One region of the Streptomyces sp. NPDC020875 genome, then DNA from elsewhere that is predicted to be linked to it. Evidence: riboswitches for the same ligand, from Rfam matches in the RefSeq annotation. Region 1 holds a riboswitch; each other region holds the start of a gene.
What was found. A riboswitch is a leader RNA that binds a small molecule or an ion and turns the genes downstream of it on or off. The one in region 1 is predicted to bind thiamine pyrophosphate.
Positions count from the first base shown of each region.

Region 2: it holds a riboswitch for thiamine pyrophosphate, as region 1 does, so the genes downstream of both, thiO (glycine oxidase ThiO) here and AB0G74_RS06765 (thiamine ABC transporter substrate-binding protein) in region 1, are expected to answer to the same signal.
Region 3: it holds a riboswitch for thiamine pyrophosphate, as region 1 does, so the genes downstream of both, thiC (phosphomethylpyrimidine synthase ThiC) here and AB0G74_RS06765 (thiamine ABC transporter substrate-binding protein) in region 1, are expected to answer to the same signal.

Region 1 covers NZ_JBFADP010000008.1:61,023-68,078, reverse strand. Annotated here, with positions in the region: gene AB0G74_RS06770 (iron ABC transporter permease) at 1-500, opposite strand, end outside; gene AB0G74_RS06765 (thiamine ABC transporter substrate-binding protein) at 575-1,672, opposite strand; TPP riboswitch at 1,755-1,865, opposite strand; gene rlmN (23S rRNA (adenine(2503)-C(2))-methyltransferase RlmN) at 1,964-3,070, opposite strand; gene AB0G74_RS06755 (phosphatidate cytidylyltransferase) at 3,170-4,405, opposite strand; gene frr (ribosome recycling factor) at 4,405-4,962, opposite strand; gene pyrH (UMP kinase) at 5,120-5,926, opposite strand; gene tsf (translation elongation factor Ts) at 6,174-7,010, opposite strand.
Region 2 covers NZ_JBFADP010000017.1:77,385-84,440, reverse strand. Annotated here, with positions in the region: gene AB0G74_RS12370 (hypothetical protein) at 1-181, opposite strand, end outside; gene metF (methylenetetrahydrofolate reductase [NAD(P)H]) at 221-1,138, opposite strand; gene thiE (thiamine phosphate synthase) at 1,208-1,888, opposite strand; gene AB0G74_RS12355 (Rv2175c family DNA-binding protein) at 2,253-2,618, opposite strand; gene AB0G74_RS12350 (FAD-dependent oxidoreductase) at 2,738-4,018, opposite strand; gene AB0G74_RS12345 (hypothetical protein) at 4,336-4,677, opposite strand; TPP riboswitch at 4,759-4,871, shown strand; gene thiO (glycine oxidase ThiO) at 4,869-6,065, shown strand; gene thiS (sulfur carrier protein ThiS) at 6,062-6,277, shown strand; partial or broken gene AB0G74_RS12330 (thiazole synthase) at 6,284-7,056, shown strand, end outside.
Region 3 covers NZ_JBFADP010000003.1:99,801-106,856, forward strand. Annotated here, with positions in the region: gene AB0G74_RS02785 (SsgA family sporulation/cell division regulator) at 1-359, shown strand, start outside; partial or broken gene AB0G74_RS02790 (YibE/F family protein) at 547-1,926, opposite strand; gene AB0G74_RS02795 (hypothetical protein) at 1,951-2,298, shown strand; TPP riboswitch at 2,380-2,557, shown strand; gene thiC (phosphomethylpyrimidine synthase ThiC) at 2,551-4,347, shown strand; gene AB0G74_RS02805 (hypothetical protein) at 4,420-5,238, opposite strand; gene AB0G74_RS02810 (metallophosphoesterase) at 5,380-6,828, opposite strand.

The sequences.
Region 1 (7,056 bases):
AACCGGCCGGCGCCGAGCACCCGGGCGGCCTCCTCCTGGCGGGGGTCGAGCTGGGCCCAGAGCCCGCCGACGGTCCGCACCACGACGGCGTAGTTGAAGAAGACATGGGCGACGAGGATCGCCCAGACCGTGGTGTCGAGGCGGACGCCCCACAGCTCGTCGAGGAGTCCGCCGCGGCCGACGAGGGCCAGGAAGGCGGTGCCGACGACGACGGTGGGGAGGACGAACGGGACGGTCACCACGGCCCGCAGCAGCCGTTTGCCGGGGAACTCGTACCGGGCCATGACATACGCGCCGGGCAGGGCGACCACCAGCGTCAGCAGGGTCGACACCACGGCCTGCCAGGTGGTGAACCACAGCACGCCCGCGATGTCGTCCCGGCCGAGTACCTCGGTGATCCGGTCGAACCGCCAGGCGCCGCCGTCCCGCAGACCGCGGCCGGTGATGGCCGCGACGGGGTAGGCGAAGAAGACGGCGAAGAACGCGGCGGGCAGCAGCATCAGCGCCAGCCGCGCCGCGTTCCCGGTCCGGGACGGGCCGCCCCGCCCGGACCGGGAACGGGACGGGCCACCCGTCACTTCACGACGGTCGAGGACCACGTCTGAACCCACTGCTCACGGTTCTCGGAGATGGTGTCGGGTGCCAGGGTCAGCGGGTCGCTGATCCGGACCCCGTGCTCGGTGAAGATCGCGGGCAGCTTCGCGTCCTTCACGACCGGGTTGACGAACATCTTCAGCGGCAGGTCCTCCTGGAACTCGGTGGAGATCAGGAAGTCCAGCAGGGCCTTGCCGCCCGCCTCGTTCTTCGCGCCCTTGAGGAGTCCGGCGAACTCGATCTGCCGGAAGCAGGTGCCGGTGGCGACGCCGGTCGGCGCCTCCTTCGGCTTCGGTTCGGCGAACAGCACCTCGACGGGCGGGCTTGAGGCGTAGGAGACGACCAGCGGCCGGTCGCCGCCTTCCTTCTTGCCCCCGGCGGAGCCGGAGAACTCCAGGTTGTACGCCTCTTCCCAGCCGTCGACGATCTTGACGCCGTTGGCCTTCAGCTTCTTCCAGTACTCCTGCCAGCCGTCCTCGCCGTAGCGGGCGACCGTACCGAGGACGAAGCCGAGTCCCGGTGAGGAGGTGGCGGCGTTCTCGGCGACCAGCAGGTTCTTGTACTCGGGCTTGATCAGATCGTCGAGGGTGCGGGGCGGAGCCAGCTTCCGGTCCGCGAAGTACTTCTTGTCGTAGTTGACGCAGATGTCGCCGGTGTCGACCGGGGTGACCCGGTGCTCGCCCCGGTCGAGCTGGACGTCGGCCGGGACCCGGTCGAGGCCCTTCGCCTGGTACGAGGTGAAGATGCCGTTGTCGAGGGCGCGGGAGAGCAGGGTGTTGTCGACACCGAAGAAGACATCGCCCTGCGGGCGGCCCTTGGTGAGGATCTCCTTGTTGAGCGCGACCCCGGCGTCACCGCTCTTGAGGACCTTGACGGTGTAGCCGGTGCGCTTGGTGAACTCCTTCAGTACGGCATCGGAGGCGGCGAAGGAGTCATGGCTGACGAGGGTCACCGTCTTCGACCCCGTACCGCCGCCGGAGTCCTTGCCGCCGTCGTCGCCGGAGCCGCAGGCGGCCAGCACGGACACCCCGAGCGCGGTGGCCAGCGCGACGGCCGTGGTCTTTCTGATACTGCTCACGAAACGAATTCCTCCTGGTGACAGCCAGGAAGAGACGCGGCCCTGCCCGGATTCCGGTGGAATCCGGGCAGGGCGCAACAGCCGGAGTGTGAGACCGAACTTCCTACCCGGAATGACCCGGGCGAGGTTCAGAGGGTCTGCGGCCCCGCGGGTACCGCACTCTCAGCGCTGTGGCGCTCCCCTGTCGGAAATATGCAAATGTTCAGGCCAGCCTACAAGGTGCGAATCCCGCCAGGGCAGGGGGCGGCCCCGCCCGCTGGCGTACCGCCCGTACCGCTACCGCCCGTACGCCTACCGCTCGGACGCGGCGAGCTGACCGCAGGCCCCGTCGATCTCCTGGCCCCGGGTGTCCCGTACGGTCACGGGCACCCCGTGGGCGGCGATGGCCTCGACGAACGCCTTCTCGTCCTCCGGCCGCGACGCGGTCCACTTCGATCCGGGCGTCGGGTTCAGCGGAATCAGGTTCACATGGACCCGCCGCCCCTTGAGCAGCCGTCCCAGCAGGTCACCACGCCACGCCTGGTCGTTGATGTCCCGGATCAGGGCGTACTCGATCGAGACCCGGCGGCCCGACTTCTCCGCGTACTCCCAGGCGGCGTCCAGCACCTCCCGGACCTTCCAGCGGGTGTTGACCGGCACCAGGGTGTCCCGCAGCTCGTCGTCCGGGGCGTGCAGCGAGACCGCGAGCCGGCACTTGAAGCCCTCGTCGGCGAAGCGCAGCATCGCGGGCACCAGCCCGACCGTGGAGACCGTGATGCCCCGCTGCGACAGACCCAGCCCGTCGGGCTCGGGGTCCGTGAGCCGCCGGATGGCGCCCACGACCCGCTTGTAGTTCGCCAGCGGCTCGCCCATCCCCATGAAGACGATGTTCGACAGCCGCGCGGGCCCGCCGGGCACCTCGCCGTCGCGCAGCGCCCGCATCCCGTCCACGATCTGGTGGACGATCTCCGCGGTGGAGAGGTTGCGGTCGAGCCCGGCCTGCCCGGTGGCGCAGAACGGGCAGTTCATCCCGCAGCCCGCCTGGGAGGAGATGCACATCGTGACCCGGTCCGGGTAACGCATCAGCACCGACTCGACCAGGGTGCCGTCGTGCAGCCGCCAGAGGGTCTTACGGGTGGTGTCGTCGTCGCACGAGATGTGCCGCACCACGGACATCAGCTCGGGCAGCAGCTCGGCCGCCAGCTTCTCCCGCGCGGCGGCCGGGATGTCCGTCCACTCGGCGGGGTCGTGCGCGTACCGCGCGAAGTAGTGCTGCGACAGCTGCTTGGCGCGGAACGGCTTCTCACCGACGGCGGCGACGGCTTCCTTCCGCTCGGCGGGCGAGAGGTCGGCGAGATGCCTCGGGGGCTTCTTGGCTCCGCGGGGCGCGATGAATGTGAGTTCTCCGGGCTTGGGCATGGTCCATCCAGTGTCGCAGAGATACGACGAAGGGCCCGCCATCCTGTGGATGACGAGCCCTTCCTCTAAAAACCGCAGGTCAGCGGAGCGGAACAGGGCTCAGCCGGACCCGACGAAGATCACCAGCAGCAGCCACACCACCGGCGCGGTCGGCAGCAGGGAGTCCAGTCGGTCCATGATGCCGCCATGGCCGGGGAGCAGGGTGCCCATGTCCTTGATGCCCAGATCGCGCTTGATCATCGACTCGCCCAGGTCGCCCAGGGTGGCCGTGACCGCGACCGCCAGACCCAGCAGCAGACCCTGCCACCAGCTGCCGCCGTCGACCAGGAACTCCATACAGAGCGCGCCCGCCGCCATCGCGAAACCGATGGCGCCCAGCAGGCCCTCCCGGGTCTTCCCCGGGCTGATCCGCGGGGCCAGCTTCCGCTTGCCGAACCGCCAGCCGACCGCGTAGGCGCCGGTATCGCTGACGACGGTCAGCAGCAGGAACGTCAGGACCCGCTGCGCCCCGTCGTCGGCGGTGAGCATCATCGCCACGAACGTCGCCAGGAACGGTACGTAGAAGGCCGCGAAGACCCCCGCCGTGACGTCCTTCAGATACCCCTCGGGGGGCTCCGTCATCCGCCACACCAGTACCGCGAGCGCCGTCAGCGCCATGGCGACCCAGGCGCCCTCGGCACCGCGGACGTACCCGGCGACGACCATCGCGGCACCGCCGACCGCCAGCGGCACCAGCGGCGCCTTGATCTGCTTGCGCTCCTGGAGGCGGGAGGTCAGCTCCCACAGTCCGACGACGACGGCGACCGTTATCACGCCGACGAAGACGGCCTTGACGACGAAGAGCGAGGCGACGATCACCACCCCGAGCCCGACGCCCACCCCTATGGCCGCCCGCAGATCGCGCCCGGCGCGCTTCTTCTCGCGCCGGCCGTCGGTCCGCCCGGCGGGCCCGCGACCGCGGCCCGGCTCACCGCCGTCGTCGCCGGAGCCGGGCCCGGCGGGTGGCGGCGGCGGGCCCGGCGGCCCGGCGGGAGCGGAGCCGGCCGGGACCTCGTCACGGAAGAGCGGACCGCCCCGCCGCCCGGGTCCCGAGTCGGCGCTGTTCCGGTGGTCCTGCTGATCCCGCTGGTCCCACTCGTCCCGCCGGTCGCGATCGTCGGGACCGTCGGCGTTGTTACCTGCGTCGGGGAAGTCCGGCACCTTGGGCATGGGCCGAGTCTGCTGTGCCTCGTGCCCGCCGTACGCGGGACCCGCCGATAGCGGGCCCCGGTCCTGCGGACGCCACTCCCCGACATAGTCGGCCCGCTGCGGGGCCCCCCAGGAAGCGTCGTTCATCAGACTTCGAGCAGCTCGGCTTCCTTGTGCTTCAGCAGCTCGTCCACCTGCGCCACGTACTTGGCGGTGGTGTCGTCGAGCTCCTTCTCCGCACGGCGGCCCTCGTCCTCGCCGACCTCGCCGTCCTTGACGAACTTGTCGATGGTCTCCTTGGCCTTGCGGCGCACGGCGCGGATCGAGATCTTGGCGTCCTCGGCCTTGCCCTTGGCGACCTTGATGTACTCGCGGCGGCGCTCCTCGGTCAGCTCCGGGAACACCACTCGGATGATGTTGCCGTCGTTGCTCGGGTTGACGCCGAGGTCGGAGTCGCGGATGGCCTGCTCGATATTGCGCAGCGCCGTCTTGTCGAAGGGCGTGACCACGGCCATCCGGGGCTCGGGCACCGAGAACGAGGCGAGCTGGTTGATCGGGGTCAGCGCGCCGTAGTAGTCGGCGACGATCTTATTGAACATCGCCGGGTGCGCACGCCCGGTGCGGATCGCGGCGAAGTCGTCCTTGGCGACCAGGACGGCCTTCTCCATCTTCTCCTCGGCCTCGAGGAGGGTCTCTTCGATCACCACTTGCTCCTGCGTGTCTTGAGTAGGCCCGGCTGACAACTGCCCGGTCGGGCGGAACCTGTCGCGTCTTCCCTGCACGGTCTCCGACCGGCAGGGCTTTGTCTATCCCCGGATATCCCCGGGCTTCCGTTGCCGGACGCCCCGGACATCCCCCGGTTCAGGACCGGGTGCCCTTGTCGCTGACGAGCGTGCCGATCTTCTCACCCCGTACCGCGCGGGCGATATTGCCCTCGGCCAGCAACTCGAAGACGAGGATCGGCAGGGCGTTGTCACGGCAGAGGGTGATCGCCGTGGCGTCCGCGACCTTCAGATCGCGGGTGATGACCTCGCCGTACTCCAGCGCGTCGTACTTGACCGCGTCGGGGTTGGTCCGCGGGTCGGCGTCGTAGACCCCGTCGACCCCGTTCTTGCCCATCAGCAGGGCCTCGGCGTCGATCTCCAGGGCGCGCTGCGCGGCGGTGGTGTCGGTGGAGAAGTACGGCATGCCCATTCCGGCGCCGAAGATGACGACCCGGCCCTTCTCCAGATGCCGTACGGCCCGAAGCGGGATGTACGGCTCGGCGACCTGGCCCATGGTGATGGCGGTCTGGACCCGGGAGTCGATGCCCTCCTTCTCCAGGAAGTCCTGGAGCGCGAGGCAGTTCATGACGGTGCCGAGCATGCCCATGTAGTCGGAACGGGCCCGGTCCATGCCGCGGACCTGGAGCTCGGCGCCGCGGAAGAAGTTGCCGCCGCCGATCACGATGGCGATCTGGGCGCCGTCGCGGACCACGGCCGCGATCTCACGGGCGATGGCGTGCACCACGTCGGGGTCCACACCGAGACCCCCGCCGCCGGAGAACGCCTCTCCGGAGAGCTTCAGCATGAAGCGTCCGGCACCGGCCTTGGTCACGTCGTGCTTCCCGTCGTGGTCGTGGTCGCTGTTGTCGCCGGCTGCCTGGGTGGCGTCCGCGCCCTTGTTCATGGAGATCTCCTCGTGCACATACGAGAAGGCCATCGCCGCTGGGTACTGGTGTCCCTGTCGGCAATGGCCTCCTCGTCAGATCTGCGGTCGTCCGGCGCTCCGGGCGCGACGGCGGCGCCCGGGGCCCACGCGTGTGATGACTGCGGGGGAAACCCTAGCGGGCCGACGGATCGATCGCGTACTCGGCGTACCCGTTCCGTCCGGGTGGACGGTCCGGGTACGCGGGTACTGGCGTTCCTGCGTCCGGTCAGGCGCCGACACGGATCCGGGCGAAGCGCTTGAGCTCCACACCGGCCTCGTCGAGAACCTTCTTGACGTTCTTCTTGTTGTCCTTGGCGAACGGCTGCTCGAGGAGGGTGACCTCCTTGAAGAAGCCGTTGACCCGACCCTCGACGATCTTGGGCAGGGCGGCCTCGGGCTTGCCCTCCTCGCGGGAGGTGGCCTCGGCGACCCGGCGCTCGTTCTCGACGATCTCGGCCGGGACCTCTTCGCGCGACAGGTAGGTCGGCGAGAAGGCGGCGATGTGCTGGGCGACGTCCTTGGCGACGTCCGCGTTCTCGGCGGACAGCTCGACGAGCACACCGACCTGCGGCGGAAGGTCGGGCATGGTGCGGTGCATGTAGACACCGACGTACGCGCCGGAGAACTGGGCGAAGCGGTCGAGGACGATCTTCTCGCCGAGGTTGGCGTTGGCCTCGTCGACGTACGCCTGGACGGTCTTGCCGGCCTCGATCTCGGAGGCGAGCAGCGCGTCGAGGTCCGCCGGGGAGGTGGCGGCGACGTGGGCGGCGAGCGCGTTCGCGACGGCGAGGAACTTCTCGCCCTTGGCGACGAAGTCGGTCTCGCACTTCAGCTCGAGCAGCACACCGGAGGTCTTGTCCTCGGAGATGAGGGAGACCACGGCGCCGTTCGAGGCGGTACGGGACTCGCGCTTGGCGACGCCCTTCTGGCCCTTGACGCGCAGCAGCTCGACGGCCTTGTCGACGTTGCCGTCGGCCTCGTCCAGAGCCTTCTTGCAGTCCATCATGCCGGCACCGGTCAGCTCACGGAGCTTCTTGACGTCGGCGGCGGTGTAGTTCGCCATGTCCTTCAGTCTTTTCTCGAAAGGTCGGAAGTCGAAGTCGAGACGG
Region 2 (7,056 bases), on a different contig from region 1:
AGGCGATCGTGCCGAGGGCGATCACCACACGGGACGCCACCAGGACGCCCAGGACGACGGTGAGGAAGCCGCCGAAGGCCAGCAGCCGCCAGCGCAGCCGGGCCTTGTACTGCAGCAGCACCTCACCCAGCAGCCACAGCGCCACGACGCCGAACGCGATGTAGAGGACCGTAAGACCCATCCCCGCCCCTCTCCTCCGGCCGCTGTCGGGTACGGCCGATCACACCTGCTCGTGCAGTCCGAGATTCTCGTAGATCTCGAGCGTCGCCGTGGAGTTGTTGAGGGTGATGAAGTGCAGCCCCGGCACACCCTCCGAGAGCAGCTCCGCGCAGAACTCCGTCGCGAACTCGATACCTATGGAGCGTACAGCGGCCGGATCGTCCTTGGCCGAGAGGATCCGTTCTTTCAGCTCCGAGGGGATCGCGGCATTGCTGAGCTGGGCGAATCGCTCCAGTTGTCCGACGCTGGTGATGGGCATGATCTCGGGGATGATCGGGGTGTCGCAGCCCCGGGCGGTCACCCGCTCGCGCAGCCGGAGATAGTCCCCGGGCCGGAAGAACATCTGGGTGATGGCGTAGTCGGCCCCGGCGCGGCACTTGTCGACGAAGTGCCGGATGTCGGTGTCCCAGTCCTCGGAGCGGGGGTGCATCTCGGGGAAGGCCGCGACGCCGACGCAGAAGTCGCCCGACTCCTTGATGAGCCGGACCAGTTCGGCGGCGTAGGTGACCCCCTGGGGGTGCGGCACCCACTCCCCCATCGGGTCACCCGGCGGGTCGCCCCGGACGGCGAGGATATTGCGGATACCGGCGTCCGCGTACTGGCCGATCATGTTCCGCAGTTCGGCGATGGAGTGGTTGACCGCGGTGAGATGCGCCACGGGGGTCAGGGTGCTGTCCGAGGCGATCTGCTCCGTGGCCCGGACCGTGCCCGCGCGGGTCGAACCGCCCGCGCCGTAGGTGACCGAGACGAAGCTCGGCGCCACGGCCTCGACGCGCCGCAGCGCGTTCCAGAGGTTCCGCTCACCCTTCTCCGTTTTGGGAGCCCAGAACTCGAAGGAGTAGGAGGTCCGGCCGGTCGCGAGCACATCGCGCACGGTGAGCGCGCGGTCCGTCCGGGTCGATGCTGTTCCTAGGGCCATAGTCGCAGGCTAGCCGGGGTGCGGGGGTCGCCCAACCCGAGTCCGCCCCTCGGACACCCCTGTTTTACATCATGGCTGCTGGGAGCGGGTGCGTATCCGTCGGCTGAGACGAGCCGCCGCGGCGCCCGGGTCGTCGGACTCGGTGATCGCCCGGACCACGACGATCCGGCGGGCGCCCGCGTCGAGCACCTCGTCCAGGTTCTCCTCGTCGATGCCGCCGATGGCGAACCAGGGCCGGTCGGTCCCGAGGGCGGCCGTCGTCCGCACCAGGTCGAGCCCGGGGGCGTACCGGCCCGGCTTGGTCGGGGTGGGCCAGCACGGTCCCGTACAGAAGTAGTCGACTCCGGGCTGGACGGCGGCGGCCTCGGCCTCGGCCCGGCTGTGGGTGGAACGGCCGATCAGCACCCCGCCACCGTCGCCGCCGCTACCGCCGCCGAGGACGGCACGGGCGGCCGGTACGGGCAGATCGCCCTGCCCGAGATGGAGGACGGCGGCACCGGCGGCATGCGCCACATCGGCCCGGTCGTTCACGGCGAGCAGCGCGCCGTGGCGGCGGCAGGCGTCCGCGAAGACCTCCAGATGCCGCAGTTCCTCGGCGGCCTCCATGCCCTTGTCCCGGAGCTGGACGATGTCGACGCCGGAGGAGAGCACCGCGTCGAGGAATTCGGGGAGATCGCCCTGGCGGGTGCGGGCGTCGGTACAGAGGTAGAGCCGGGCGTCGGCGAGCCGGGCGCGGCGGTCGGAGGTCATGGACATCGGGGTCCCCCCAGGGGTGATGGATCGGCGGGCGGCCGGGGCGGGCGGGCCCGGTGTCGGCGGGACACGGTGCGGGCGCGCCGGTGGGACGCGGTTTCCGCGCGGCGCGCTCGGACACACGTCAAAGGCGCACCGGCAGACGAGCCCGGAAGCCGGCCCGGAACGTGCGGCGGGCGTACGAGGCGGGGCGCGCGAGGCCGTCGCGGGGCGGCACCCCTGTCGGTCGGGGTGCGGCCCCGCGACGGACGGCCCGTCCTTCGCACCCGGCGTCGGGCCCGCAGGCCGCGCGGCACGGGAAGAGTCACGGGCACGGGCGCGTGTTCCGGGGCGCCCCGGAACACGTACCCGGATCGTCTGATCAGACGGCGAGAGCCTGGGCCCGGCGCTTCACCTCCGTACCTCGGTTCTCCCCGAGGGCCTGCGCGGGCGTACCCGGCAGGGAGGGGTCCGGGGTGAAGAGCCACTCCAGCATCTCTTCGTCGGAGAAGCCGTCGTCCTTGAGCAGGGTCAGGGTCCCGGAGAGGCCCTTGACGACCTTGTCCCCGCTGATGAAGGCGGCCGGGACCTGGAGCACCCGGTTCTCCCCGCGGCGCACCGCGATCAGCTGGCCCTCCTTGACCAGCTGCCTGACCCGCGTCACCTCGACGTTCAGCTGCTCCGCGATATCGGGCAGGGTGAGCCAGGCGGGGACGAGGGCATCGATCTTTGCGTCAATCTCGGTCACAGGACAAGCGTGCCATCTGGGACCGACAGTGGGTAGCGGGAGTCCCGTCCGGCGGCGGCCATCCGGCCCACGCCGCCCCTGGAACACCAGGTCGGCGCGGGCCCGGAGGGATCAGCCGGTCAGCGGGCCGCCGTCTTGAGAGAGATCTCGGGATCGGCTGCCGCCACCGGATCGAGCCGTCCGCCGGACTGCATGATCCGGCGGCCCTGGGAGAGATCCCGGGGCCTGTCGACGGCCAGTACGGCGCGCAGGACGCCGTCCCGCAGCCACAGAACCGACCAGGTGGCGGCGTCGGCCGGGTCGCCGCGCCACAGCAGGGTGTCGGCGTCGGCGTGGTCGCCCGCGTACTGCACGAACCGGCCGAACTGCTCGGACCAGAAGTACGGCACCGGGTCGTAGACCGCCGGAGCCACGGCGGGCTCCGGGGGCGCGTCGGCCGCGGTGGTGGCGGCCCGGTCGGCCGCCTCCTGGTCGGCGAGGATATTGGCGGCGACGGTACGCGGCCCCTGGAGGGCGTTGTCCCAGTGGTGGACGAGCATCCGGCGGCCGTACCGGTCCGACGGGAAGGAGGCGCAGTCGCCGACCGCGTACACACCGGGCACTCCGGTCCGCAGCCCCTCGTCGGCGGTGACCGAACCGTCCGGGCCGGTCTCGATACCGGAACCGGCCAGCCAGGCCGTGGCGGGCCGGGCGCCGACCCCGACGACGACGGCCCCGGCCGCGATCCGGCGGCCGTCCGCCAGAACGACCGTCCCGGGCTCGACGGCCGCCACCCGGACGCCGGTGACCAGCTCCACCCCGGCCTCGGCGTACCACTTGCCCATCGGGGCCGTGACCTCGGCGGGGAGCGCGCCCGCGAGCGGTCGCTCCGCGGCCTCGACGACCGTGACCGCGCAGCCCGCGGACCGGGCCGCCGTGGCGAACTCCGCCCCGATCCATCCGGCGCCCACCACGACGATGTCGTGCCGCCGCTCCAGCACCGGGCGCAGCCGGGCCGCGTCGTCCAGGGTCCGCAGCAGATGCACCCCCGGGACCGCCTCCGTACCGGGCAGCGTGAGGGGTTCGGCGCCGGTCGCCACGACGAGGAAGTCGTACGGGACCGGGCCCGCCTCCGTGTCCAGTTCGCGCACGGCGGGCCGGACACCGGTCACGGCGGTACCGAGGCGCAGTTCGACGCCGAGCGCCTCGAAGTCCACGTCGAAGGCGGAGCCCTCGGCGGTGCCGAGCAGCACCGCCTTCGAGAGCGGCGGCCGGTCGTACGGCTGATGGGGCTCGGCCCCGATGACCGTCACGGGCCCGGTGTGCCCCAGCTCCCGCAGGGCGACGGCGGTCTGCACTCCGGCGATCCCGGCGCCGACGACGACCACGCGGGGAGTTCTGGGGGATGTCTGATGGCTCACGGCTCCACGATAAGCACCCGCCCGGGACTGCCCCCGGCGGCGGGTGCCCCTTCCTCTCGACACCGGGCCGCGCGCGGTGGGGCGCTCGCGCGGTTCCCCTCGGTTCCCCGCGCCCTTGAGCCCCTCGCCGTGGGCGATCGGGCATGCTGGGCGGCCGCCGGCCGCCTGTGGTCGCTCGCCCGGTTCCGCCCCCTATGCCTTCGGCAACGGGGGGATCCCCAGCGCCCCCTGGTTGACCCTCTCGCCGCCCTTGCGATGAGGCGAGCCCCTGTTCAAGGGCGGAGCCGGGTCGGAGGCGCGCGCCTGATGGGACGGGACTAGTGGGGGAGTTCCTCCACCGTGCTCGTGCCCGCGCCCCGCTGGGATTCCCAGGTCCAGGTCTCCTCCAGGCGGACCCGGCCGTCGGGGAGGTCGATCACCCGGGAGACGCAGTGGCCCGATGCGGTGGCGCCGTCCGTCTTGAGCTGGACGTAGCGGAAGTCGAGGCGGTCGCCGTCCCTGGTGCCCACCAGATGGCCGCGGACGACGTCGCCGCCGGTGTACTCCGCCCAGATCCGGCCGTCCTCCTCGTGGTAGGTGAACCGGGTGGCCGTGCCGACCTGGCCGGGGGCCTGGTCGGTGACCGGGGACAGCACCAGTCCGTCCAGCGATCTCGCCATGCTGAGGGCTCCTTGCTCTCGGGGCGCGGCCCGTCCGTCCGCCTTACCGGGCGTCGGAGACGGGGGTTAGGGTGGCCACCGTAAAGCACTCGCGGGAGCCCGGACGCACCGGGCTGAGAGGGAGGCTGGCCGGCCTCCGACCGTACGAACCTGATCCGGGTCATGCCGGCGAAGGGAGGGGCTGGACGCCCATGTCGCATACCTCCGAACCGTCTTCGGCCACGAGCGGCGGGACCGATGTGCTGGTCGTCGGGGGCGGGATCATCGGGCTCGCGGTCGCCTGGCGGGCGGCGCAACGCGGGCTCGCGGTGACCGTCGCCGATCCGGACCCCGGCGGCGGCGCGGCCGAGGTGGCCGCCGGGATGCTCGCGGCGGTCACCGAACTGCATTACGGCGAGCAGACCCTGCTGGCCCTCAATCTGGAGTCCGCCCGGCGCTATCCCGCCTTCGTCGCGGAGCTGGAGGAGGTCAGCGGGCGGTCCGTCGGCCATCGGTCCTGCGGCACGCTCGCCGTCGCGCTCGACGCCGACGACCGGGCCCATCTGCGGGAGTTGCACGCCCTTCAGCTGCGGTCCGGGCTGGAGTCGCAGTGGCTCACCGGGCGGGAGTGCCGCAGGCTGGAGCCGATGCTCGCCCCGGGGGTGCGCGGCGGGCTGCGGGTCGACGGGGACCATCAGGTCGACCCCCGGCGACTGGCCGCCGCCCTGGTGGTGGCGTGCGAGCGAGCCGGGGTGGAGCTGCGGCGGGACCGGGCGGACCGGCTGCTGGTCGAGGGCGACCGGGCGGTGGGCGTGGCCTTCGCCGACGGGCGTGAACTGCGGGCGGAGCGGACCGTACTCGCCGCCGGGAGCCTGAGCGGGCGGCTCGGGGGGCTGCCGCCGGACGCGCTGCCGCCGGTACGCCCGGTCAAGGGGCAGGTACTTCGGCTGACCGTGCCCCCCGCCTACGCCCCGTTCCTCTCCAGGACCGTCCGCGCCGTGGTCCGCGGCAGCCAGGTCTATCTGGTGCCCCGGGCCGACGGCGAACTCGTCGTCGGCGCGACCAGTGAGGAGCTGGGCTTCGACACCACGGTCACCGCGGGCGGGGTCTACGAACTGCTCCGCGACGCCCATGAGCTGGTGCCGGGGATCACCGAACTGCCGCTGACGGAGGCCAGGGCCGGGCTGCGCCCCGGCTCTCCCGACAACGCCCCGCTGCTGGGTCCGAGCGCGCTGCCCGGACTGCTGCTGGCCACCGGCCACTACCGCAACGGCGTACTGCTGACCCCGGTGACCGGGGACGCGATCGCCGAGACGCTCGCCACCGGTGTCCTTCCCGAGGAGATCCATCCCTTCACCCCCGACCGATTCCGTTCCGCCGCCCCCGTCTCCCAGGAGCAGCTCGTATGAACAGCGTTCCCCCGGTCGTCTCGGTCAACGGCGAGTGGCGTGAACTCGCCAGCGGTACGACGCTCGACGCTCTCGTCGCCACCGTCGCCCCGGCGCCCTCGGGGGTCGCCGCCGCGGTCAACGAGGCGGTCGTTCCCCGTGGTCAGTGGCCCGGCACGCTCCTCGGCGACGGTGACCGGGTCGAAATCCTCACCGCCGTCCAGGGGGGCTGAGCGACCATGTCCGAACTCGCCCCGCCCCGCTCCGGCCGACCGTCCCCCGACTCGACGGACGCCACCGGAGGACCCGCCGCCGGGCGCGACCCCCTCGTGATCGCCGGGACCGCCTTCGGCTCCCGGCTGATCATGGGCACGGGCGGCGCCCCCAGCCTCGACGTCCTCGAGCGCGCCCTGGTCGCCAGCGGTACCGAACTCACCACCGTCGCCATGCGCCGGGTCGATCCCACCGTCCACGGCTCGGTGCTCTCCGTCCTCGACCGGCTGGGCATCCGGATCCTGCCGAACACCGCGGGCTGCTTCACCGCGGGCGAGGCGGTCCTCACGGCCCGGCTCGCCCGGGAGGCCCTGGGCACGGAGTGGGTGAAGCTGGAGGTGGTGGCCGACGAGCGGACCCTGCTGCCGGACCCGGTCGAACTCCTCGACGCCGCCGAGACCCTGGTCGACGACGGTTTCACCGTCCTCCCGTACACCAGCGACGACCCGGTGCTGGCCCGCCGGCTGGAGGACGCGGGCTGTGCCGCGATCATGCCGCTGGGCTCCCCCATCGGCTCCGGTCTCGGGATCCGCAATCCGCACAACTTCCGGCTGATCGTGGAGAACGCCGGGGTGCCGGTGATCCTCGACGCGGGCGCCGGTACCGCGTCCGACGCGACGCTCGCGATGGAGCTGGGCTGCGCTGCGGTGATGCTGGCGTCCGCCGTCACCCGGGCCCAGGAGCCGGTCCTGATGGCGGAGGCCATGCGGTACGGGGTCGACGCGGGGCGGCTGGCGTA
Region 3 (7,056 bases), on a different contig from region 1:
AGCTTCGGTACGTACCCGCGGATCCCTATGCCGTGCGAATGACCTTCCATCTGCCCGGAGACGCGCCGGTGAGCTGGGCCTTCGGCCGGGATCTGCTGCTCGACGGGATCGTCGGGGCGAGCGGTGACGGTGATGTGCACATCGCCCCGGTCGGCCCCGGTGAGCTGGCCGATATCGCGATCCGGCTCAGGGTCGGCGACGAGGAGGCGCTGTTCCAGGTGAGTGCCGCGCCCATCGTGGCCTTCCTCGACCGTACGGACCGGATCGTTCCGCTCGGCCAGGAACAGGCGCACGGCGACTTCGCCGCCGAACTGGACCAGGTGCTGCTCAGCATCCTCGCCGAGGAGAACGCGGGCTAGCGAAGGGCCGGGGGCGGCCGGGCGGCGAGGGCGAGGCGGAAGGGGTACGGCCCCGGAGGCCCGCCGGAGCCGGGACCACCGGGCCCGCCGGAGCCGGACCACCGGGGCCGTGACGAACAGCCGTAGCCGGGGACCCGACGGGGCCGGGGGCGCGTAACGGAGCCGTACGCCCCCCGGCCCGGCCGGGCTACTTCTTGCGGCGGCGGCCCTTCGCGCGGCTGCCCCGGCCGCCGACGAGACCGCCACCGACCGCCCCACCGGCCCCGGTCGTCCCACCGGCCGCCGCACCAGCCGTCCCGGCAGCGTTCGCCGTCCCGGCCGTACCCGGATCCGGCCGGTCCGCCGAGACCACCAGCGCCGCCAGCGCCGTCGTCACCGGTACCGACGCCACCAGACCGATCGAGCCGACGAGCGTACGGACGATCTCCTCTGCCACCAGCTCGCTGTTGGCGACCGCACCCATCCCGCTCTGCGCGATGCTGAAGAGCAGCAGCAGCGGCAGCGCCGCACCCGCGTAGGCCAGGACGAGCGTATTGACCACCGAGGCGATGTGGTCCCGGCCGATCCGGATCGCGGCCCGGTACAGCGCCCTCGGCCCCATCCCCGGATCGGCCTGGCGCAGCTCCCACACCGCCGACGTCTGGGTCACCGTGACGTCGTCGAGCACCCCGAGGGAGCCGATGATCACCCCGGCCAGCAGCAGTCCGCTCATGTCGATCCCGGGATAGAGCCCGTGGATCAGTCCGGTGTTGTCGTCGGTATTGCCCGAGAGCGTGGCCCAGCCGATGAAGATCGAGCCCAGTAGCCCGATCAGCAGCAGCGAGATCAGCGTGCCCAGGACGGCGACCGAGGTTCTGGCGGTGATGCCATGACAGGTGTAGAGCGCGATCAGCATGATGGCGCTCGCCCCGACCACCGCCACGACCAGCGGGTTCGAGCCGTCCAGAATCGCCGGGAGGATAAAGAAGTTCAGTACGGCGAAGGAGATGACCAGCGCCACCAGCGCCATCACCCCACGCATCCGCCCCACCAGCACCACCGCCAGGGCGAAGATCCCGGCCAGGACGGCGAGCGGCAGCCGGCGGTTCACATCGATCACCGAGTACTGGAGGTCCCGGGGCGCGTCGGGGGCGTACGCCACCACGACACCGAGCCCCGGCTTCAGCTTCCGCGGCGCCTCCGGCTGGACGATCTCCCCGAAGGAACGCCCCTTGTGCGGACCGCTGGTGATCTCGATCGTCGCCTTCTTGCACTTGCTGTTCCCGGCCGCGGCGCCCGTACCGCCGTTCTGGGCCGGGGCCATGCCGTCGCCGGTCACCGGTACCTGGGCGGCGTTGACCGACTTGCAGTCGATCGGCTCCAGCCGGGTCACGGTCGCCGACTCGGTCTGCCGGTCGAAGCCGACCCCGGTCCGCTCGTGCCCGGGGGCCGAGCCGGGCCAGAGGACCGCCAGGCCCACGACGACGGCGGCGGCGAAGGGGATCAGTACGGCGGCGATCACTCGGCGCAGATGCCGCGAAACGGGCGCGGCGGGACCGTGCGAGTGGGAGTGCCCGTGCGAATGGCCATGCGAATGCCCGGGGGAGTGCCCGTGCGGAGGGCCGTGGGAGGGCCCGGTTCCGCCGTGGTCATGGCCGGGACCGTGACCGTCGTGGCCGGGACCGCCGGGACCGTGACCACCGTGGCCATGATCCTGCCCGTGCCCCTGTCCCTGCCTCCGTTCCCACTCCCGCTCCGGCTCGGCCGGTTGTCCGAACGGCTGCGCGACCGGCTGTCCCGGGTGCGCGGCGGCCGGTCGGGGCACCGGGGGCGGCGGCGCCGAATGGCCCGGGGCATGGGGCGGCGCGGGGCCGTGGCCGGGAACGTACCCCTGGTCACCGCCGTCCGCGGAGCCGTACGCGTACCGGGAATCGGGGCCCTGTCCGGGGCCGGGCGCTGATGACGTCACCGACCGATCATCGCAAGAACGGCCGGGGGCCCCTGTTCAGCACGCCAGAATTGGCGCTAGCGTTGGTGTCACCTTTGCACACGCGGGAGCTCGGAGCACCGGGCTGAGAGGGCGCTGACCTCCGTCGACGCGTCATCGGGTGGTACACGAACCAGGTGTACGACCGGGATGTCGTCCATGGGATCCGCTGCGTCGACCGCCGAACCTGTTACCGGGTAATGCCGGCGTAGGGAGTAGGTCTTCATGACCGTTCAGGATGCACGCACGCCTGCCGTCGAACCCGCCGTCGACGGCGACCGCACGCCGGGCTGGCACAAGGGGTACGTCACGGGCTCGCGCCCGGACCTCCGGGTGCCGGTCCGTCAGGTGCACCTCACCAACGGCCGGGACGTGACGCTGTACGACACCTCGGGCCCGTACACCGACCCCACCGTCGAGACCGATGTCCGCCGCGGTCTGCCGCCGCTGCGGGAGAACTGGATCGTCGCCCGCGGCGACACCGAGGAGTACCAGGGCCGTCCCGTCCGCCCCGAGGACGACGGGATCAAGCACACGTCCCCGCGCGGTGGACTGCGCAATCTCGACGCCGTCTTCCCCGGCCGGCCGCGCCAGCCGCGCCGGGGCCGTGACGGCCGGGCGGTCTCCCAGCTCGCCTATGCCCGCCGGGGCGAGATCACCCCCGAGATGGAGTTCGTGGCGCTCCGGGAGAACGTCGCCCCCGAGGTCGTCCGGGAGGAGATCGCGGCCGGCCGGGCGGTGCTCCCGGCGAATGTGAACCATCCGGAGATCGAGCCGATGATCATCGGCAAGCGGTTCCTGGTGAAGGTCAACGCCAATATCGGCAACTCCGCGGTCACCTCCTCGATCGAGGAGGAGGTGGAGAAGATGACCTGGGCGACCCGCTGGGGCGCCGACACGGTGATGGACCTCTCCACCGGCCGGAACATCCACACCACCCGCGAGTGGGTGCTCCGCAACTCCCCCGTCCCGATCGGTACGGTGCCGCTCTACCAGGCGCTGGAGAAGGTCGACGGCCGGGCCGAGGAGCTGACCTGGGAGATCTACAAGGACACGGTGATCGAACAGGCCGAGCAGGGCGTCGACTACATGACCGTGCACGCGGGGGTGCTGCTGCCGTACGTCCCCCTCACCGCCCGCCGCAAGACCGGCATCGTCTCGCGCGGCGGTTCGATCATGGCGGCCTGGTGCCTGGCCCACCACAAGGAATCGTTTCTGTACGAGAACTTCGAGGAGCTGTGCGAGATCCTCGCGGCGTACGACGTCACGTACTCCCTCGGCGACGGACTGCGGCCGGGCTCGATCGCAGACGCCAACGACGCGGCGCAGTTCGCCGAACTGCGGACGCTCGGTGAGCTGAACCGGATCGCCAAGCGGATGAACGTCCAGACGATGATCGAGGGCCCCGGGCACGTCCCGATGCACAAGATCAAGGAGAACATCGACCTCCAGCAGGAGATCTGCGAGGAGGCGCCGTTCTACACCCTCGGCCCGCTGACCACCGATGTGGCGCCCGCCTACGACCACATCACCTCGGGCATCGGGGCGGCCATGATCGCCTGGTGGGGCACGGCGATGCTCTGCTACGTCACGCCCAAGGAGCACCTGGGCCTGCCCAACCGGGACGACGTCAAGACCGGGGTGATCACCTACAAGATCGCCGCGCACGCGGCGGACCTCGCGAAGGGGCATCCGGACGCCCAGGTATGGGACGACGCGCTTTCCGACGCGCGGTTCGAGTTCCGCTGGGAGGACCAGTTCAATCTGGCCCTCGACCCGGACACCGCCCGGGAGTTCCACGACGAGACGCTGCCCGCGGAGCCCGCGAAGACGGCCCACTTCTGTTCCATGTGCGGGCCCAAGTTCTGTTCGATGAAGATCAGCCGGTCGATCTCCGAACAGTTCGGCGGGGACGCGGCGGCGGACGGGGCGAGCGAGACGGAGATCGCCGAGGGGATGCTCCAGAAGTCCCGGGAGTTCGCGGCGAGCGGCAGCCGGGTCTATCTGCCGATGGCGGACTGAGCCGGGGCTGCCCCGTACGTCCCCCTGGCCCCGCCGGTCACTCCGGTCGGGGCCGTGGGGGACACCCTCCGGTCACTCCGGCCGGTGTTCGGGACCGCCGAAGTCGGGACTGGTGAACTCGGGGCTGCTGAAGCTCGGCCGCTGCCCGGCCGTGGCTCCGTCACCGGGGCTGGAGAAGTCCGGGCTGTCGTACCCCACCTTGGGGATCCGGCTCACCGGCCGCGCCCGGGCCGCGGCGAGCGGGTCGACGTCCGGTTCCTCCAGCGCCAGCCGGAGGAACGGGAGCAGCCCGCGTTCCAGTACGGCATGCAGCCAGGCGTCCTTGGCACGTGCCACCTCGTCCGGCAGATCCTCGGACAGCTCGACGGCGGCCACCTGCGTCGCGCTGTTGCGGACCGCGGTGATCAGCAGCCCGACCGCCGCCGCCAGGATCGCGGCGGCCGTCACGGCGGCGAAGAACCAGCCCGCCGTGACCAGCGGGGTGGCGAAGGACGGTGCCGGGTCGAGCATCTTCAGCAGATACCCCACCAGCAGGAAGATCAGCGCCGCCGTCCCGGCCAGGACCGGTGCCAGCACGGTGAGTACGGCGCCGAGACCGGCACCGCCCCCGTCGGCCTCGGCGAGGGGATCGGGCGGGGCTTCCCGGGCGGCGTCCGGATCCGCGGGGGAGCGCGCCTCCTCGCGGATCCTCAGGTAGTGCGCGTACTCCGGCGCCGCGGACGCGGTGATCAAGGTAGTGGCCCTGAGCGCCATGGTCCGTAGCTGAGTGGCGTTCAGCCGTTCGCCGACGGCCGTGAGTTCCGGCCGTTCACCGGCGTCGCGCAGTACCTCGTCGAGGAGCCGCTCGTAGTCGGCGCGGTCCTCGCCCAGCAGATGCGGAGCGCTGTTCATGTGCGTCCCCCGATACTCCGCGGGCCGGGCCGTCCGCGCACGGACGGGGACCGGTCGTCGACGGAGGAGAGTCTGCGACGGATAACCCGATGGTAGAGCCGTTACCGCGCGGGGTGACAGGGGATTGCGGCAAAACGCCGGTCAACGAGGGTCGGTAGCGCTCCGGTCGGCCAGCGGAAGCTGGACGACCAGCAGCTTTCCGGCCATGGTGACCCCGCCGTCCATGGCGATCGCCAGCCCGTCCGCGTAGACGTGCGGGCCCTCGACCACCGGACGCTCGCCGCTCTCGCCCTCCTCCGTGCCGACCTCGCCGAGCAGATACGGAATCGGGCTGTGGCCGTGCACCACCCGGGTACCACCGTAGGCGGCGAGCAGTTCGCGGACCGCCGGGGGGCCGCTCGTCTCGTCCCGGAAGGCGAACCGCTTGGTCATCTTGCGGAACAGGTCCCAGCACTCGTCCGCGTCGTTACGGGTGAGGACGTCGTGGATGGTGTCGTTGACGGCCTCGGCGTTGTCGCCGTAGTCGAGATAGGCCGTGGTGTCCGAGTGCAGCAGCAGATGGCCGTCCTCGACCGCGACCGCGTCGAGCCGGGCCATCCACTGGACATGGACGTCCTGGAGCCGGTCCATATCGGACTTCTGGCCGCCGTTGAGCAGCCAGGCGGCCTGGAAGGTCGCGGTACCGGCGCCGGAGTTGACCGGGGTGTCGACGAAACGCTTGGCGCCCAGCAGCAGCAGCTCGTGATTGCCCATCAGGGCCTTGCAGTAGCCGCCGGCCGCCGCGGCCTCGGCCGAGAGCCGCATGACCAGGTCGATCACCCCGATACCGTCCGGGCCCCGGTCGGTGAAGTCGCCGAGGAACCAGAGCCGGGCATTGCCCGCCGCCCAGTTGCCCTCGGCGTCGATCAGACCCTGGGCCGCGAGGGCGGCCACGAGTTCGTCGAGATAGCCGTGGACGTCGCCGACGACATAGAGAGGGCCCAGCTCATTGGGCCCGGACTGCTCGCCGGACGCCGGACGCGGTACGGCATCCGCTCCGGTGTCGGTCCCGGCACCCGCCCCGGCTCCGGCGCCGGGCTCGGCCCGGCTGATGACCGGGAGATCGCGTTCGGTGGGGGTGTAGCCCTCGGGCAGCTCGTCCTCGGGGACGGCGTTCCCGGGGTGCGCCGCCCGGGCGGGGTACGCCTCGTACGCCTCCGGTGCGGACACGGGCACCTGGGCGGCCTGAGGCGCCTGGGGCTGTGCGTGAGCCTGAGGGGCCTGGGCCTGAGGCGCCTGGGGGGCGCCGCCGTACGGGGTCTGTTCCGTTACGGGGTAAGGCGCCGGTGGCTCCTGGTGGTACGGCTCCTGCTGGTGCCCATGAGGAACGACAGGCGCGGGAGGCGGTACGGGAGCGGCGGGCGCGGCCTGGGCCGGGTGTCCGGCCTGCGGCGCGCCCTCCTCGGGACCCCGGGGCGCGGGAATGCTCTCGGGCCGTTCCTGGTCCTGTGCCCCGGACGGTTCCACGGGCATCTGCGCATACGGCGGAACGCGGAAATCGCGCAGCGTCGCCGTCCGCACCACGGGTCCTTGACCGGCCCCCTGAGTCATCGACCCCTCCACCACCGTCGCGCCGCCGTTCACCTCTCGGCCCAGCCTGGTCGGGGTGGTCCGCGGTGTCGTCCGCCCATCATAGGAATGAGGTCCGCGCTCTGTGACGCACCAGGGGTGTTGAATCCGGTCGTACCCCCTGAGTTGCCGACTGTTTCGCCCCGTTAGGGCAGTAATGAGGCTTCCGGTCGTGTCCCGGTGTCCTCCGGTACCGGCGGATCCGGCCCG